3 regions of the Streptomyces sp. NPDC091377 genome follow, and region 3 is predicted to be linked to each of the others. Evidence: predicted binding sites of a transcription regulator. Region 3 holds the regulator's gene; each other region holds the start of a gene.
What was found. Region 3 encodes HspR, which represses chaperone genes until heat shock. Its sites were predicted from a motif close to TTGAGNNNNNNNNNCTCAA; they were not measured.

Region 1: lon (endopeptidase La) is a predicted target of HspR. The motif match lies at 3,886-3,904, and genes of this name have one in related genera.
Region 2: dnaK (molecular chaperone DnaK) is a predicted target of HspR. The motif match lies at 2,923-2,941, and genes of this name have one in related genera.

What each region holds. Positions count from the first base shown of each region.
Region 1 is NZ_JBIVUE010000019.1:141,720-147,857, reverse strand. Features, by position in the region: gene ACIQNG_RS32050 (ATP-binding protein) at 1-498, opposite strand, end outside; gene ACIQNG_RS32045 (response regulator transcription factor) at 495-1,235, opposite strand; gene ACIQNG_RS32040 (spermidine synthase) at 1,353-2,021, opposite strand; gene ACIQNG_RS32035 (YfbM family protein) at 2,401-2,910, opposite strand; gene ACIQNG_RS32030 (GNAT family N-acetyltransferase) at 2,907-3,683, opposite strand; gene lon (endopeptidase La) at 3,927-6,138, shown strand, end outside.
Region 2 is NZ_JBIVUE010000007.1:241,719-247,856, forward strand. Features, by position in the region: gene ACIQNG_RS17980 (helix-turn-helix domain-containing protein) at 51-914, shown strand; gene dnaK (molecular chaperone DnaK) at 973-2,877, opposite strand; gene ACIQNG_RS17990 (OsmC family protein) at 3,053-3,478, opposite strand; gene ACIQNG_RS17995 (hypothetical protein) at 3,541-5,343, opposite strand; gene ACIQNG_RS18000 (ATP-binding protein) at 5,340-6,138, opposite strand, start outside.
Region 3 is NZ_JBIVUE010000012.1:70,877-77,014, forward strand. Features, by position in the region: gene dnaK (molecular chaperone DnaK) at 1-1,754, shown strand, start outside; gene grpE (nucleotide exchange factor GrpE) at 1,751-2,404, shown strand; gene dnaJ (molecular chaperone DnaJ) at 2,462-3,643, shown strand; gene ACIQNG_RS24895 (heat shock protein transcriptional repressor HspR) at 3,649-4,110, shown strand; gene ACIQNG_RS24900 (substrate-binding domain-containing protein) at 4,332-5,438, shown strand; gene ACIQNG_RS24905 (LuxR C-terminal-related transcriptional regulator) at 5,858-6,138, shown strand, end outside.

The sequences.
Region 1 (6,138 bases), on a different contig from region 3:
CGTACGCATGGTCTCCGGGTCGGCCTGGGTGACGCCGTCCACGATGTTCTCCAGCACCGCCCGCAGCCCCGCGATCGGGGTGCGCAGCTCGTGCGAGACATTGGCGACCAGCTCCTTGCGCTGCTGGTCCTGCGCCTCCAGCTCGTCGGCCATCAGATTGATGGTGACGGCGAGGTCGCCCAGCTCGTCCCGCCGGTTCTCCCGCACCCGGCGGGTGTAGTCGCCGTGCGAGATCGACCGGGCCACGGTGTTCATGTCGTCCAGCGGCGCGGTCAGCGAGTGCGCCACGAACTGGGTGATCAGCAAGGTGGCGATCATCGAGAAGACCGTGATGAACCGCAGCTCGGTCTGGGTGCGCACCGCGATCATCGAAAGACCGGTGGTGATCAGCACCGAGGTGACCACCAGCGCGCCCAGCTTGGTCTTGATCGAGAACGGTCGTACGCCGCCCCAGGGCTCCCCGGGGCTCTTTCTCGCGGCCGGCCGTTCCTCGCTCATGGCGTCGGCGTCTCCAGCGCGTACCCCACCCCGTGCACCGTACGGATCCGCTCCGCGCCGATCTTCCGCCGCAGCGCCTTGATGTGGCTGTCGACGGTCCGCGTCCCCGACGCGTCCGCCCAGTCCCACACCTCCGCGAGCAACTGCTCACGGGAGAGCACCGCGCGCGGGGTGTTCGCCAGGCACACCAGCAGATCGAACTCGGTCGGCGTCAGATGCACATCCTCCGAACGCACCCGAACCCGCCGCTGGGCGTGGTCGATCTCCAGCTCACCGAGGCGCAGAATGCCGCTCCTCGGCGTGGACGCCGCGATCGCCGCCCGCTCGACCCGGCGCAGCAGGACATGCACGCGGGCCGCCAACTCCCGCATCGAGAACGGCTTGGTCATGTAGTCGTCGGCGCCGACACCCAGCCCGACCAGCATGTCGGTCTCGTCGTCACGCGCCGTGAGCATCAGTACCGGTACCGGCCGCTGGGCCTGCACCCGGCGGCAGACCTCCAGACCGTCGAAGCCCGGCAGCATGATGTCGAGGATCAGCAGATCGGGCTGCCATGCCTCGGCGGTGTCGACCGCCGACGGGCCGTCGCCCGCGGTCTGCACGAGAAATCCCTCGGCGCGCAGCCGGGCCGCGATGGCGTCGACGATCGTCGCGTCGTCCTCGACGACCAGGACTCGCCGCTGCGCGCCGGGCGTGGCTGTCGCCGCGCCGCTCTGGGAGGTGTGTGTCTGCTCCATCGCCCGCCCCTGCTGAAGTGTGCTTTCCGGAATCCGTGGGGATGATCCGTCGACTGCGCCCGACGCGTCGAAGATCCGCGTCAGGTAGGCAGCGTACGGGCTGTCACCACGCATTTGCTATCCAGGCCGGACGGCGAGATGTACGACGTCCGGAACTCCCCGGGCAACCGGCACCTCTTCGGTACGCACACGCTGGAATCCGGCATTCCCCAAGGTTCCTTCGAATTCGGGAGAGGGTTTCGCGGACCATACGGCGAGTACCCCGCCGGGCCTCAAGGCCCTTGCGCAGCTTGCGATTCCGGCTTCCGAATAGAGCCCGTCATTGCCCTCGGTGACGGTCCAGCCCGGCCCGTTGTCGATGTCGAGGCAGAGCACGTCATACGTGGCGCACGTCTCATTGACGTGGTCGATCAGATCGGTTTCCAGAACTTCCGTGCGTGGATCGGCCAGTGCCTCACGGGAGTAGGGGCCGAGCGGTCCCCGGCGATGCCAGTCGATGACCGCCGTCTCGCGCTCCACCACGGTGATCCTGCCCCAGCGCGGGTCGGCGGCGGCGTGTGCGAGCGAGAAGCCGACGCCCAGGCCGCCGATGAGCAACCGGGGTTCGGGGCGGTCGTCCAGGGCGGTCAGCGCCGCGTCGACCAGCAGTCGCTCCGAGCGGCCGTCCGAGGTGTCCATCAGGAAACAGCCGTTGGCGATGATCTGGAGCAACTCCCCGTGCCTGCGCAGCACGACCTCGCCGTACGGGCCGTCACGGCGGTCGAGGACCACCGGACCCTCGGACACGGCCGCGTCAGACGCCCTCGGGTCGGCCAACCTCGCGTCGGACCCGGCCGGGTCGGACGCGCCCGGTTCGGACACGGCCGGGTCGGACGCGCCCGGTTTCGACACGGCCGAGGCGGGCGTGGCCCGTTCACGTGCGGCGGGCTCGGCGCCGGGATCGGCGGGCTCGGCGGTGGACGCGGGGGAGGAGGCGGGCATCCGCCCATCCTGGCAGTTCTCCGCCGCGCGGCTGAAGGGATTTCCTACGGCGGTTTGACGGGATGTGAACGCGGGGAGGCGGATGCTTCCACATCGCCCGCCCACGGCGGCCCGGTCCGCGAACGGAGACCTCACACCGGCAGCGGGGGTGCCGGGCCGGGCCTGCCCTCCTGGCGTGGGGCGTTCAGTCGACCCACACCACCACGGCCTGTCGGTAGCGGGCCGCGATCCTGAGGAACCGGGTCAGGTCCTGGTAATGGGCGATCACCCAGTCCAACGGCTCGTCCCGTTCCCAGACGGCGGTCGGGTAGACACCGGCGGCGGCCAGGTCCGCCGGTCGGGCCCCGGCGGGGAGCGCCTCGGGGGTCACGGCGGCGAGGGCCTCGGTGGCCCGGCGGACCTGGTCGGGGGTGAGGTAGCGGGGCGGTCCGTAGCCCCAGTCGTCGGCGCCGGGGAGGTCCTCCTCGCCGTGGACGACGTCCACCGGGACGGGGTGGCGCCCCAACAGGAAGTGCAGGGCGTGCCAGGTCTTGTCCGTGCTGTGGGAGCGGGGCTCGCGCGGCGGGGCCTCCTCCTCCCACTCGTCCTCCTCGTCCCTCAGTTCCTCCACGCGCAGCAGCGCCCAGGCGGGGTCGGCGAGCGCGCGGTCCAGCTCCGCGGCGGTCAGGCGGACGTATCTTCCGATCATGCTCATGGCCGGATGCTAGGAGGCGGCACTGACATCGCCGTCCCCTCCGTCCTTCCTTCCCCACGGACCCCCGCCCCGCTTCCCGTGTACTTCGCGCTGGTCAGCGGGGCCACCACCCGCCAGCCCAGGGAGGTGTAGAGGGCCCGGCCCTCGGACGTGGCGCCCAGGACGGCCGTACGGGCACCCTGCTCGGCCGCCGCCCGGTGCAGGGCACGCATGACGGTCCCGGCCAGCCCGCGGCGGCGATGGGCGGGGTCCGTCTCGATCTGGTCGACCACGGCGGTGGCGCCGGTCGGCGCGACCTGTCCGCGGGCCGCGAAGGAACCGTCCGCCCCGGTGATCAGCACCCGGGTCACCCCGGCCCGCGTCCAGGTCCGCAGCCGGTAGCCCTCGGGGAGCGGGCGGGGCGGATGGAACGGAGAGTGCGGGTGGAGTCGGCGGACCGCCGGTTCGGGGGCCGGTTCGGGGGCCGGGGCGGGGAGCCGTAGCGACATCAGGGACGACGGGTCCGGGTCGATCCACCAGTCGGGACCCAGCCAGGACCCGACCAGCTCGGGCGGCGCGAACGCCTTCAGCCACACCCCGGGGCCCCGCACCGGGCCCGCCACCGCGCGGACCGTCTCCTCGGTCACGCCCTCGTTCACGGCGCCGAGGACATGCCGACGGACCTCCTTCGGCAGGCCGACGTCGATCGTCCAGCCCCAGGGCTCCGCCGTCGGTGCCGCCGCCCCGCGCGACACGACCCATCCGTCGATCCACGCCCGTACCGTCTCGTCCATCCCATTCCCCGTGACTGTCCTCGGCTCGCCCGCAAGAGCCAACCTGTAATGGTCCTTCGGCTGATTGATCTATTACTTTACCTGGTCGCGGCGGGGTCGGAATCCCCGGGTCCCCCCGGTCGTTCTGGTTCGTCACCAGGGGTGTCGCCGCCGATCGCTCAGAGCGAACAGGGGTCGGGGAACAATGAGGGGCTCACAAGCATTGAGTCGGCATAACTCAACTTGACTGCCGAAGGGGAGATCATGGCTGCTGAGTCCGCTGGGTTCGGGGCGTCCACACCGCTCACCCTGCCCGTGCTGCCGATCGACGACGAGGTCGTGCTGCCCGGGATGGTGGTACCGCTGGACCTGAATGACACAGACGTACGCGCTGCCGTGGAGGCCGCGCAGGTCGCGGCGCGGTCGGAGCCCGGCAAGCCCAGGGTGCTCCTCGTGCCGAGGGTCGACGGGGTGTACGCGACGACCGGTGTGCTCGGCACGGTCGAGCAGGTCGGCCGTCTCGCCGACGGCGATCCCGGCGCGCTGATCCGCGGGCGCGGCCGGGTGCGGATCGGTGCCGGTACGACCGGTCCCGGTGCCGCCCTGTGGGTGGAGGGCACCCGGGTGGACGAGACCGTGCCGGAGCCGCTGCCCGGACATGTCACGGAGCTGGTGAAGGAGTACAAGGCGCTGGCCACCAGTTGGCTGCGCAAGCGCGGTGCCTGGCAGGTCGTGGACCGGGTGCAGGCCATCGAAGAGGTGTCGGCGCTGGCCGACAACTCCGGATACTCGCCGTTCCTGACCACCGAGCAGAAGATCGAACTGCTGGAGACCGGTGACCCGGTCGCCCGGCTGAAGCTGGCCACCCAGCAGCTCCGCGACCACCTCGCCGAGCAGGATGTCGCCGAGACCATCGCGAAGGACGTCCAGGAGGGTGTCGACAAGCAGCAGCGCGAGTTCCTGCTCCGCCGCCAGTTGGAGGCCGTCCGCAAGGAACTGCGCGAGCTGAACGGGGAGAGCGGCAAGGAGGGCGAGGAGTCCGACGACTACCGCTCCCGGGTCGAGGCCGCCGATCTGCCCGAGAAGGTCCGCGAGGCCGCCCTCAAGGAGGTCGACAAGCTGGAGCGGTCCAGCGACCAGTCGCCCGAGGGCTCCTGGATCCGGACCTGGCTGGACACCGTCCTCGAACTGCCGTGGAACGAACGGACCGAGGACGCCTACGACATCCAGGGCGCCAAGGACGTCCTGGACGCCGAGCACGCCGGTCTGGAGGACGTGAAGGAGCGGATCACCGAGTACCTGGCGGTGCGCAAGCGGCGCGGCGACCGGGGACTCGGCGTCGTCGGCGGGCGGCGCGGCGGTGCCGTGCTCGCGCTCGTCGGCCCGCCCGGCGTCGGCAAGACCAGCCTCGGCGAGTCCGTGGCGCACGCGATGGGCCGCAAGTTCGTCCGCGTGGCGCTCGGCGGTGTCCGGGACGAGGCGGAGATCCGCGGCCACCGGCGCACCTACGTCGGCGCGCTGCCCGGCCGGATCGTACGGGCCGTCAAGGAGGCCGGGTCGATGAACCCGGTGGTGCTGCTCGACGAGATCGACAAGGTCGGCTCCGACTTCCGCGGCGACCCCGCCGCGGCCCTCCTCGAAGTCCTGGACCCGGCGCAGAACCACACCTTCCGCGACCACTACCTGGAGGTGGAGCTGGACCTGTCCGACGTGGTCTTCCTCGCCACCGCCAACGTCCTCGAAGCCATTCCGGAGGCCCTGCTCGACCGTATGGAGCTGGTCCGCCTCGACGGCTACACCGAGGACGAGAAGGTCGTCATCGCCCGCGACCACCTGCTCCCGCGCCAGTTGGAGCGGGCCGGGCTCGGCAAGGACGAGGTGACCGTCGCGGAGAGCGCGCTGCGCAAGCTCGCCGGTGAGTACACGCGCGAGGCGGGCGTACGCAATCTGGAGCGCTCGGTGGCCCGGCTGCTGCGCAAGGTCGCGGCCCAGCACGAACTGGGCGAGCGCGAGCTGCCGTTCACCGTCACGGACGCCGAGCTGCGCGGACTGATCGGCCGGCCGCACCATGTGCCCGAGTCCGCGCAGGACCCGGCCGAGCGGCGTACCGCGGTGCCCGGCGTGGCGACCGGACTCGCGGTGACCGGCGCGGGCGGTGACGTGCTGTTCGTGGAGGCGTCCCTGGCCGATCCGGAGACCGGCGCGGCGGGGCTGACCCTCACAGGGCAGCTCGGCGACGTGATGAAGGAGAGCGCCCGGATCGCGCTGTCCTTCCTGCGCTCGCGCGGCGCCGAACTGGAGTTGCCGGTGGCCGACCTGAAGGACCGGGGTGTGCACATCCACTTCCCGGCGGGCGCGGTCCCCAAGGACGGCCCGAGCGCGGGCGTCACCATGACGACCGCACTGGCCTCGCTGCTCTCCGGGCGGCTGGTCCGCACGGACGTGGCGATGACCGGTGAGGTCTCGCTGACCGGGC
Region 2 (6,138 bases), on a different contig from region 3:
GGAACATGACACACTGCACGGGTTCTTTCGGCGCGTAGGGGAGGCGTGGCGTGAGCGAGCGGCGGCCCGCGCCGACCGTCGGACAGGTGGTGCTCGGAAAGCGGCTCCAGGAGCTGCGCGAGGCGGCCGGTCTGCGGCGCGAGGAGGCGGCCCGGGTGCTGCGGGTGGCGCCCGCGACCGTGCGGCGGATGGAGATGGCCGAGGTCTCGCTGAAGATCCCGTATGTCCAGGTGCTGCTGGAGACGTACGGGGTGGCGGCGGACGAGACCGCCGCGTTCGTGGCGCTGGCCGAGGCGGCGAACGAACCGGGCTGGTGGCAGCGGTTCCACGATGTGCTGCCGGACTGGTTCAGTCTCTACGTCAGCCTGGAGGGCGCGGCCCGGATGATCCGCTCCTACGAGCCGCATTTCGTGCCGGGGCTGCTCCAGACCGAGGACTACGCCCGTGCCGTGCTGGACGCGGGCACCATAGGGCAGGACGGGCCCGAGACGGTCGAGCGGCATGTGGTGCTGCGGATGACCCGGCAGAAGCTGCTGGAGGAGCCGAATCCCCCGCTGCTGTGGGTGATCATGGACGAGACGGTGCTGCGGCGGCCGGTGTCCGAGCACCCCGGGGTGATGCGGGGCCAGCTCGACCGGCTGCTCGATCTGGCGGACCGGGAGCGGATCACCCTCCAGGTCGCCGAGTTCGCGGCGGGCCCGCACCCGGCGACGTACGCCCCGTTCTCACTGTTCCGTTTCGCCGAGCCGGAGCTTCCCGACATGGTGTTCACGGAGTATCTGACCGGTGCGCTGTATCTGGACTCGCGTGCGGAGGTCTCGCTGCATCTGGAGGTGCTGGACCATCTGACGGCCCATGCGGCGTCGGCCCAGCGCACCAAGGAGATCCTGCGGGAGTACCGCGACCTGCTCTGACCCGCGCGGACCGCCATGGCGGCAAGCCCCCGCGGACCGCCGCCGGCCACGCGGACGCTCAGGCGCCCCCGCCCCTCCCGTCGCCTCCGCCCTTCTCGTCCCCTCCGCCCTTCTCGTCCCTCTCGTCCTTCTCGTCATCGACGATCTCCGCGTCCACGACACCCTCCTCGTCGTCCTGCGGCGGGGGCGCGGACGCGGTCCCGGACCCGTCCTCCCCCTGCGCGTACATCGCCTGCCCCATCTGCTGGCTGACCGCCGCGAGCCGCTCGACCGCGGTACGGAGTTCACCGGTGTCCGCCTCCCGCTCCAGCAGGCCCTTCACCGCGTCCGCGGCCTCCCGGACCTCCGTCTTGGTCGCGGCGGGGACGCGCTCCTCGTTGTCCCGGAGGAAGTTCTCCGTCTGGTAGACGAGTTGCTCGGCCTGGTTGCGGGTCTCGGCCGCCTCGCGCCGCTTGCGGTCCTCCTCCGCGTACTGCTCGGCGTCGCGCATCATCCGGTCGATGTCGTCCTTGGGCAGCGCGGACCCGCCGGTCACGGTCATCTTCTGCTCGCGTCCGGTCGCGAGGTCCTTCGCGGAGACATGCATGATCCCGTTGGCGTCGATGTCGAAGGCCACCTCGACCTGCGGCACCCCGCGCGGCGCGGGCGGCAGCCCGGTGAGGTCGAAGACCCCGAGCTTCTTGTTGTAGGCGGCGATCTCCCGTTCGCCCTGGTAGACCTGGATGCCGACGGAGGGCTGGTTGTCGGCGGCGGTGGTGAAGATCTCCGAGCGCCGGGTGGGGATCGTGGTGTTGCGTTCGATCAGCTTGGTCATGATGCCGCCCTTGGTCTCGATGCCCAGGGACAGCGGGGTGACGTCGAGCAGCAGCACGTCCTTGACGTCGCCGCGGATGACCCCCGCCTGGAGGGCGGCGCCGACCGCGACGACCTCGTCCGGGTTGACACCCTTGTGGGGGTCCTTGCCCGTCAGTTCCTTGACGAGTTCGGTGACGGCGGGCATCCGGGTCGAGCCGCCGACGAGGATGACGTGGTCGACGGCGGCGAGCTTGATCCCGGCGTCCTTGACCGCCTGGTGGAAGGGCGTCTTGCAGCGGTCGAGGAGGTCGGCGGTCAGCTCCTGGAACTGGGCGCGGGTGAGCTTCTCGTCCAGGTGGAGGGGGCCTTCGGCGGACGCGGTGACGTACGGCAGGTTGATCGTGGTCTCGGTGGAGCTGGACAGCTCGATCTTGGCCTTCTCGGCGCCCTCGCGGAGCCGCTGGAGGGCCATCTTGTCGTTGCCGAGGTCGACGCCGTACTGCCCCTTGAACCGTTTGACCAGGTACTCCACGATCCGCTGGTCCCAGTCGTCGCCGCCGAGGTGGGTGTCGCCGTTGGTCGCCTTGACCTCGATGACACCGTCGCCGATCTCCAGCAGGGAGACGTCGAAGGTGCCGCCGCCGAGGTCGAAGACCAGCACGGTCTGCTCCTCGCCCCGGTCCAGTCCGTAGGCGAGGGCGGCGGCGGTCGGCTCGTTGATGATCCGCAGCACCTTGAGCCCGGCGATCTCCCCGGCCTCCTTGGTGGCCTGGCGCTGGGCGTCGTCGAAGTAGGCGGGGACGGTGATCACGGCGTCCGTGACGTCCTCCCCGAGGTAGGACTCGGCGTCCCGCTTCAGCTTCTGGAGCACCCGGGCGGAGAGTTCCTGCGCCCGGTAGCGGGTGCCGTCGATCGAGCCTTCCGCGGGGAAGTGCCAGGCCGGGTCGCCCATGTACCGCTTGACGGAGCGGGCGGTGCGGTCGACGTTGGTCACCGCCTGGCGTTTGGCGACCTCGCCGACCAGTACCTCGCCGTTCTTGGCGAAGGCCACCACCGACGGGGTGGTTCTGGCTCCCTCCGCGTTCGCGACGACGGTGGGCTCACCGCCTTCCAGGACGGCGACCACCGAGTTCGTGGTCCCGAGGTCGATGCCGACCGCGCGTGTCATGGCTGTCCCCTTCCACCTGGGCCGTCTACCACTCCAGCACAAAACTTGAGTGGGTCGTTGTCAATGCGGCATGCGCCTTAGAGGTACCCCGAAAACGGCTCCGGGAACAGCACCGCCGCACCCCGGCGGGCGGGATGCGGCGGTGGCTGTTCCCCTGGGCGGGGACGCTCTCGGTTCAGGCGAGCTTGGCCGAGAGGGTGATGGTCGTCCCGGCGAGGGCCTGGCTGACCGGGCAGTTGGCCTTGGCGTTCTCGGCGGCGGCGACGAACGTGTCGTTGTCGACGCCGGGGACGGTGCCCTCGACGGTCAGATGGATCCCGGTGATGCCCTCACCCGGCTGGAAGGTGACGTCCGCCGAGGTCAGCAGCTTGGTGGGCGGGGTGCCCGCCCCGGCCAGGCCGTGCGACAGGGCCATGGAGAAGCAGCTGGAGTGGGCGGCGGCGATCAGCTCCTCGGGGCTGGTCTTGCCGTTCGCCGCCTCGGCCCGCGACGGCCAGGACACCGGCTGCTCGCCGATGCCGGAGGAGTCGAAGGTGACGACGCCGCTGCCCTGGAGCAGGTTGCCTTCCCAGACGGTGTGTGCGGAGCGCGTGGTGGCCACGGATATGTCTTCCTTTCACATACGACTGCTCGTACTCACGCCCTATCCGATCACATTCCGGCTCACCGCACGCGGAACACCGGACCACGGGCGGTGAACGGCAGTCTGGCACCCTGCGGAACGAGGTAGGCGTGCTCGCGGCGCACCCGCAGGACGTCGCACCAGCCGTCCGTGATGACCAGCAGCGGCGCGGTCCTCGGGAAGTCGTCCGCGCGGTGCAGCAGATCGATCCCGGGCTGGAGGACCGTACCGCCCCGGCCGTGGACGCGGACCCGGCCGGCGATCTCGGTGACCGGGAGGTAGCCGGCGTCGTGCGGGGCCGCGTCGCAGAAGACGACCCGGGCGGCGGGGACGTCCCGGGCCTCGGCGTAGGAGGCGATGGCGCCGAGGGCCTTGCCGAGCAGGGTGCGGTCCATGGAGCCGGAGGTGTCGAGGACGACGCCGAAGGTGCAGCGGGCGATCTCCTCGGGCGGGAAGTACCGGCCCGCGCGGGGGATGTCCGGAGTGGAGGACTGGCGGCGGGAGGGGCGGGCGTAGGACCGGACCGGTTCCGGGCGGGGCACGAACGCGTCGAACCAGCGGGCGAGGCGGGCGTCCCAGGGCAGCGGGGGGTGGCTGAGGGCGCGGATGTCCTCGATCAGACCGCCGGGCAGGTGGCCGCGTTCCTGGCGTTCGTGGAGCAGCAGGCCGTTTGCGAGGCCGCGGCGGTAGAACGCGTCGAGGTCGCAGTGGTCGCGGGGGCTGCCCAGGGGGCCGCCGAGGATGTCGCCCGCGCCCTTGCCGCGCGGGGTGGACAGCCGACGGGCGCGCCGCGGGTCCCCGGCGATACGGTCGTAGACCTCCTCGGTGGACAGACCGGCCAGCGCCGGGTCGTGGAGGAGGCCCTCGGGCATGGTGCCGACGTCCATCTCGCGCAGCCAGCCGTTGATGACGTGGTCGGCGGCGATGTTGAAGAGGTAGGGGTCGCGGGTGCCGCAGCGGTCGCCGTGGCGCAGGGCGGCGTGCAGCATCTCGTGGGCCAGGATGAACCGCCACTCCTCGTCCTCGAAGCGCTGGAGCGGGTTGACGTAGATCTCGCCCGCCTCGGCGTTGACGGCGGCGACGGAGATGCCGTGGGCGCGGGCGAGTTCGGCGTCGGCGACCAGGGTGATGCCGGCCGCGATGCCGCCGAGCAGCGGGTAGGAGGAGATGAACCAGCTCAGCGCCTTCTCCCAGGGCCTGCGGGGCGCGAGGTCGCCGTCCAGGGTGGTGCGTCGGCCGCCCGCGAGGTCAAGGGCGGCGGACATGCTGCGGGTGAGGGCGGTGGCGAAGGCGAGCCGCCAGTCCGGGGGCTGTCCGCCCCAGCCGCGCCAGGGGGCGAAGTGCTGGTCGGGGGCGCCGTCGGCGGTGCCGCAGCGTTCGTAGGCGGTGGGCAGTCCGTCGCGGCGCCAGCGGGCGGCGAGGTGCTCCTCGTCGCCGTCGGGGTAGCCGGTGGGCAGGTGCTCGGGGGTGCGGCCGATGGTGAAGGTGAGCAGGAAGCGGTTGACGACCACGCAGCGGGCGGCGACGTCGTACCGGTCGGGCTGTCGGCGTTCGCCCTTGGCGGCCGGGAGGTGTCCGAAGCCGAGATGGATGACGGCGTGGGCGATGGCCCAGGCCCAGTCCCGTCCGTCGGCGAGCCGGTCCGGGTGGGAGTGGAGCACGCCGTCGGAGTCGACGCGGATCAGCCCGTCCCGGGGCGCCAGTGCGCACTCCTCGTGGCGGCAGGTGTCGAAGTCGACCGCTTTCAGCGCCGGGTTCGCCATGACCAGGCGCAGGCCCTCGGCGTACCCCTCGGCGGCGAGGTCGCGCTTCTTCTTCGCCTTGCCGCCCCGGTCCCGGCTCACCGGCGGGCCTCCACGAGGCGCGGCATGTCCCGCGCGGCCTCGATCAGGAACCAGGCGGGCAGGACCGGGTTGCCGTCGGTGTCGGAGGCGATGACGCCCTGGGCGATCTCTACGGAGATCTCGGCGAGCTGCACCAGCAGCGACTTGGCGCGGTAGGCGGCCTGGCGGCCGTTGGCCGACAGGTGGTCCTTGTCGGCGGGCAGTTCCTTGACCAGCCGGCCGCGGAACGACTCGGCGAGGTAGTACAGCAGGTCGCGGTCCTCCACGCGGTGCGGCCAGCGGGCGTCACCCTTGAGGATCGCCTCGATGCCGAAGCGGCTGCGCACGATCTTGACGTAGCCGCAGAAGGCGGTGGCGTGGGCGGGGGTGAGCATGCCGTGCGCGAGGACCTTGAGGGTCTCCTCGTCCAGGTCGGCGCCGAAGGAGTGGAGCGCGTCGGAGAGCATGTGCCAGGAGCGGGGGGTGGAGAACGGCTCCTCGGTCTTGGGCGGCTTGGACCACAGGTGGTCGGGCCGGTCGGTGACGTGGTCCAGGACCCAGGGGTGGATGCCGTGCTCCCCGGCCCACACCAGCCAGTCCTTGGGGGACGCCTCCAGGTGGACATGGGCGAGCCGGTTGACCAGGGCGGAGGCGATGGGCCGGGCGAGTGCGTTGTCGGTGGCGCGGTTCCCGGCGCCGATGACGATGGAGCCCTCGGGGAGGTCGTAGTCGCCGATGCGGCGGTCCAGGATCAGCGAGTAGAACGCCTTCTGCACATCGGGCGACGCCGCGTTCAGCTCATCCAGGAAGAGGCAG
Region 3 (6,138 bases):
AGGGCGCCAGGACCACGCCGTCCGTCGTCGCCTTCGCGAAGAACGGCGAGGTGCTCGTCGGCGAGGTGGCGAAGCGTCAGGCTGTCACCAACGTCGACAGGACCATCCGGTCGGTCAAGCGCCACATGGGCACCGACTGGAAGATCGAGCTGGACGGCAAGCTCTTCAACCCGCAGCAGATGAGCGCCTTCGTGCTCCAGAAGCTGAAGCGGGACGCGGAGTCCTACCTGGGCGAGAAGGTCACCGACGCGGTCATCACCGTACCGGCGTACTTCAACGACGCCGAGCGTCAGGCCACCAAGGAGGCCGGTGAGATCGCCGGTCTGAACGTACTGCGGATCGTCAACGAGCCGACCGCCGCCGCTCTCGCGTACGGCCTCGACAAGGACGACCAGACCATCCTCGTCTTCGACCTCGGCGGCGGCACGTTCGACGTGTCCCTCCTGGAGATCGGTGACGGCGTCGTGGAGGTCAAGGCCACCAACGGCGACAACCACCTCGGTGGTGACGACTGGGACCAGCGCGTCGTCGACTACCTGGTCAAGCAGTTCCACTCCGGCCACGGCGTGGACCTCGCCAAGGACAAGATGGCGCTCCAGCGTCTGCGCGAGGCCGCCGAGAAGGCCAAGATCGAGCTGTCCTCCTCCACCGAGACCTCGATCAACCTGCCGTACATCACGGCGTCCGCCGAGGGCCCCCTGCACCTCGACGAGAAGCTCACCCGCGCCCAGTTCCAGCAGCTGACCGCGGACCTCCTGGAGCGCTGCAAGACCCCCTTCCACAACGTCATCAAGGACGCGGGCATCGCCCTGTCCGAGATCGACCACGTGGTCCTGGTCGGTGGCTCCACCCGGATGCCGGCCGTCGCCGAGCTGGTGAAGGAGCTGACCGGCGGCAAGGAGGCCAACAAGGGCGTCAACCCGGACGAGGTCGTCGCCATCGGCGCCTCGCTCCAGGCCGGTGTCCTCAAGGGCGAGGTCAAGGACGTCCTGCTGCTCGACGTCACCCCGCTGTCCCTCGGTATCGAGACCAAGGGCGGCATCATGACCAAGCTGATCGAGCGGAACACGACGATCCCGACCAAGCGGTCCGAGATCTTCACCACCGCCGAGGACAACCAGCCCTCCGTGCAGATCCAGGTCTACCAGGGCGAGCGCGAGATCGCGGCGTACAACAAGAAGCTCGGGATGTTCGAGCTGACCGGTCTGCCCCCGGCGCCCCGCGGCGTCCCGCAGATCGAGGTCTCCTTCGACATCGACGCCAACGGCATCATGCACGTGACGGCGAAGGACCTCGGCACCGGCAAGGAGCAGAAGATGACCGTCACCGGCGGCTCCTCGCTGCCGAAGGACGAGGTCAACCGGATGCGCGAAGAGGCCGAGAAGTACGCCGAGGAGGACCACGCCCGCCGTGAGGCCGCCGAGGTCCGCAACCAGGGCGAGCAGCTCGTCTACCAGACCGAGAAGTTCCTCAAGGACAACGAGGACAAGGTCCCCGGCGAGGTCAGGACCGAGGTCGAGGAGGCTGTCGCCGAGCTGAAGGAGAAGCTCAAGGGCGAGGACAGCGCCGAGATCCGTACGGCCACCGAGAAGGTCGCCGCCGTCTCCCAGAAGCTCGGCCAGGCCATGTACGCCGACGCCCAGGCCGGGCAGGCCGCCGGTGGCGCCGAGGCCGGTGCCGAGGCGCCCAAGGCCGACGACGATGTCGTGGACGCCGAGATCGTCGACGACGAGCGCAAGGACGGTGCGGCGTGACCGAGGAGACCCCGGGCTTCGAGGAGAAGCCCGACGTCCCCTCCGGCGCGACCCCTGACGACGCCGAGCCGAAGTCCGCCCCCGAGGAGGGGGCGGCTCCGGCCGGGGACGGCACCGAGACAGCGGGTCTGGTGGCCCAGCTGGACCAGGTGCGTACGGCGCTCGGTGAGCGCACGGCGGACCTCCAGCGCCTCCAGGCCGAGTACCAGAACTACCGCCGCCGCGTCGAGCGCGACCGCGTCGCGGTCAAGGAGGTCGCCGTCGCGAACCTCCTGACCGAGCTGCTGCCCGTGCTCGACGACATCGGGCGGGCCCGTGAGCACAGCGAGCTGGTCGGCGGCTTCAAGTCCGTCGCCGAGTCGCTGGAGACCGTGGCGGCCAAGATGGGTCTCCAGCAGTTCGGCAAGGAGGGCGAGCCCTTCGACCCGACCATCCACGAGGCCCTGATGCACTCGTACGCGCCGGATGTCACCGAGACGACCTGCGTCGCGATCCTCCAGCCTGGGTATCGCATCGGCGAGCGCACCATCCGCCCCGCGCGGGTCGCGGTCGCCGAGCCGCAGCCCGGTGCGCAGACGGTCAAGCCGGAGGGCTCCGAGGAGTCCGCCGACGCCGACGACAAGGAGAGCGGTGGCCCGGACGAGGGCTGACGTTGCACTGACCACGGTGCCCACCAGGAAGCTGACGGGAGAGGAGGGACGTCGGGGATGAGTACGAAGGACTACATCGAGAAGGACTACTACAAGGTCCTCGGCGTCCCCAAGGACGCCACCGAGGCCGAGATCAAGAAGGCGTACCGCAAGCTGGCCCGGGAGAACCACCCCGACGCCAACAAGGGCAACGCCAAGGCCGAGGAGCGCTTCAAGGAGATCTCCGAGGCGAACGACGTCCTCGGTGACCCCAAGAAGCGCAAGGAGTACGACGAGGCGCGGACGCTGTTCGGCAACGGCGGCTTCCGGCCCGGCCCCGGCGGCGGAGGCAACTTCAACTTCGACCTGGGCGACCTCTTCGGAGGCGGACAGCCCCAGGGCGGAGCCGGTGGCGGCGGCTTCGGCGGCGGCCTCGGCGATGTCTTCGGGGGCCTGTTCAACCGCGGTGGCGCCGGAGCCGGGACCCGTACCCAGCCCCGGCGCGGCCAGGACATCGAGTCCGAGGTCACCCTCAGTTTCACCGAGGCGATCGAGGGCGCGACGGTCCCGCTGCGGATGTCCTCCCAGGCCCCCTGCAAAGCCTGCTCCGGCACCGGCGACGCCAACGGCACCCCCCGGGTGTGCCCGACGTGTGTCGGCACCGGACAGGTGGCGCGCGGCTCGGGCGGCGGCTTCTCGCTGACCGACCCCTGCCCCGACTGCAAGGGCCGCGGACTGATCGCGGAGAATCCCTGCGAAATTTGCAAGGGCAGCGGCCGGGCCAAGTCCTCGCGCACCATGCAGGTCCGGATCCCGGCCGGGGTGGGCGACGGACAGCGGATCAGGCTGCGCGGCAAGGGGGCCCCCGGTGAGCGCGGCGGCCCCGCGGGCGATCTGTATGTGGTCGTCCATGTCGACGCCCACCCGGTCTTCGGCCGCAAGGACGACAACCTCACCGTCACCGTCCCCGTGACCTTCGCGGAGGCGGCGCTCGGCGGCGAGGTGCGGGTGCCCACCCTCGGCGGGCCCCCGGTCACCCTGAAGCTGCCCCCCGGCACGCCCAACGGCCGCACCATGCGGGCGCGGGGCAAGGGCGCGGTCCGCAAGGACGGCACCCGCGGGGATCTGCTGGTGACGGTCGAGGTGAGTGTCCCGAAGGACCTTTCGGGGAAGGCTCGTGACGCGCTGGAGGCGTTTCGCGAGGCGACCGCGGGTGAGGACCCGCGGGCGGAGCTGTTCCAGGCCGCGAAGGGAGCTTGATCGAGATGGACCGCCGTCCGCCCCGCCTGCGCGGGGTCGTTCCCGAACTGACCGAAGAGACCCCGGTCTACGTCATCTCGGTGGCGGCCCAGCTCTCCGGTCTGCACCCGCAGACGCTGCGCCAGTACGACCGGCTGGGCCTGGTCTCCCCGGACCGTACGGCGGGCCGGGGCCGGCGCTACTCGGTCCGTGACATCGAACTGCTCCGTCAGGTGCAGGCGTTGTCGCAGGACGAGGGCATCAACCTGGCGGGCATCAAGCGCATCATCGAACTGGAGAACCAGGTCGCGGCGCTCCAGTCCCGGATCGCGGAGCTGGAGTCGGCGCTCGACGGGGCGGCGGCGACGATGCGTCAGCGCGAGGCGCAGGTGCACGCGTCCTACCGCCGTGATCTGGTGCCGTACCAGGAGGTCCAGCAGACCAGCGCGCTGGTGGTGTGGCGGCCGAAGCGGCAGCAGTCGGACTGAACGGGAATTCGGCGGAGAAAAGAGAAGGGTCGGGAGGAATGCCTCCCGGCCCTTCTCCTTGTCCAGGAATTCGTTGCGTATTCAAGGGTAAAGCGGAAAGTGATGTTGCCATGTCGTTAAGCGGTATCGCTTGACGGTGACGGCCGTTGCCGCGTTGGCTTTTCACGTATCCGGGTCGTGCAGTGCACCCGCTTCCCGTCCGCAATGAAGTGAGAACCCGAATGCGCCGAATAACCCTGTCCGTGGTGATGTCCTCGCTCGTCCTGTCGCTGGCCGGCTGCGGTGTGCTCGACATGGGCGGTGAGAGCGGCGGCGACGCCACCCCCGCCAAGGGCAATGACCTCACCATCGGACTGCTGCTGCCGGAGCAGGCCAACACCCGCTACGACAAGTTCGACCACCCCTTCTTCGAGAAGAAGGTGGCCGCGCTGACGGACGGCCAGGGCCGGGTCCGGTACGCCAACGCGGACGCGGACGCGACGCGGCAGGAGACCCAGCTCCAGGAGATGATCGACGACCGGGTGGACGCGATCGTGCTGGACGCGGTCGACGCCAAGGCCATCTCCGCCGGGGTGGCCAGGGCCAACGCGGAGGGCATCCCGGTCATCGCCTACGACCGGCTGGCCGAGGGCCCGATCGACGCGTACATCTCCTTCGACAACGAACTCGTCGGCGAGGTGCAGGGCCGCACCCTGCTGGAGGCGCTGGGCGGCGACTCCGCCTCCGACCGGATCGTGATGATGAACGGCTCGCCGACCGACCCCAACGCCGCCCAGTTCAAGCGGGGCGCGCTGACCGAGCTGGAGGGCCAGGTGACCGTCGCCAAGTCCTACGACACCGAGGGCTGGAAGCCGGAGAACGCCGAGGCCCAGATGGCCGAGGCGATCGAGGAGATCGGCCTGGACAACATCGCCGGGGTCTACTCCGCGAACGACGGCATGGCCGGCGGGGTCGTCGCGGCCCTGGAGGCGGCCGGGGTCACCAAGCTTCCACCGATCACCGGGCAGGACGCCGAACTGGCCGCCGTGCAGCGGATCATCGCCGGTGAGCAGTACATGAGCGTCTACAAGTCCTATCCGCAGGAGGCGGAGACCGCCGCGGCACTGGCGGTGGCGCGGGCGCAGGGCCGGAACATCCAGTTCGACGCGCTGACCCGGGAGCGGGTGGACAGCCCGACCCACAAGGACATTCCGGCCCAGTTGGTGACGGTGGTCGCGCTGACCGCCAAGAACATCGAGGAGACCGTGGTCGCCGAGGGTATTCACAAGCTGTCCGACATTTGCACCGCCGAATTCCAGGACGATTGCGCGGTGGCGGGGCTGTCGTAACCGCCGTGGAGCGCCGAAGTTCTGATAATCCGCGCCCGCCCCGGTTCCTCTCGGCCCGTGCGTACCGGCCCGGGTGGGTACCGGCTTTCATCGGGGGCGGGTGGTGAGCGGTGGACGGTGGTGGTGAGTCCGGCGGGCCGTGCCCCGGTCATCCGGTGCGGGCTTTCGGTGAGGCTTCCCCCACGGGCGTCGGGCGGGACTGTCATCCTGGTGGGCGGGACACCACGGAGGAGGACGGAAACCGGTGCATACCGGGATCTATACCCGTTCGTGGGCCGAGGAGCCGTGTTGCGGACCAGGTCCCGGCCGCGCATAGTTGCGGAGCCGAAGGGTCTCGTCGGTTCCGGCATCTCGGGCATGCCCGTTCGGCGGACCGAGCCGACGACACGGAGAGGCTGGAACCGGGGGTGGAATGGGCGATGGCCGGGCACGGAAGGGAGCATCCCCACGGTGCCGACCGACTGTGCGAGGCCGGGGATCGGGTGTATTCCCGGGCCGTACGGCGCGGCCGGGTGCCGCGCCGTGACGCCGAGCCGGTGCCCTGTCTGCTCGAACTCGCCCTGCTGCACCCCGATCCGGACGACATGGACTGGCTGGTGCCCACCGCGCCGCAGGAGGTCATGACCCGGCTGCTGCGCGGGGTCTACGACGAGGTCAGCGCGAGCCAGCGACGGGTGGGCGCCGCGGTGGCCGCCGTCGA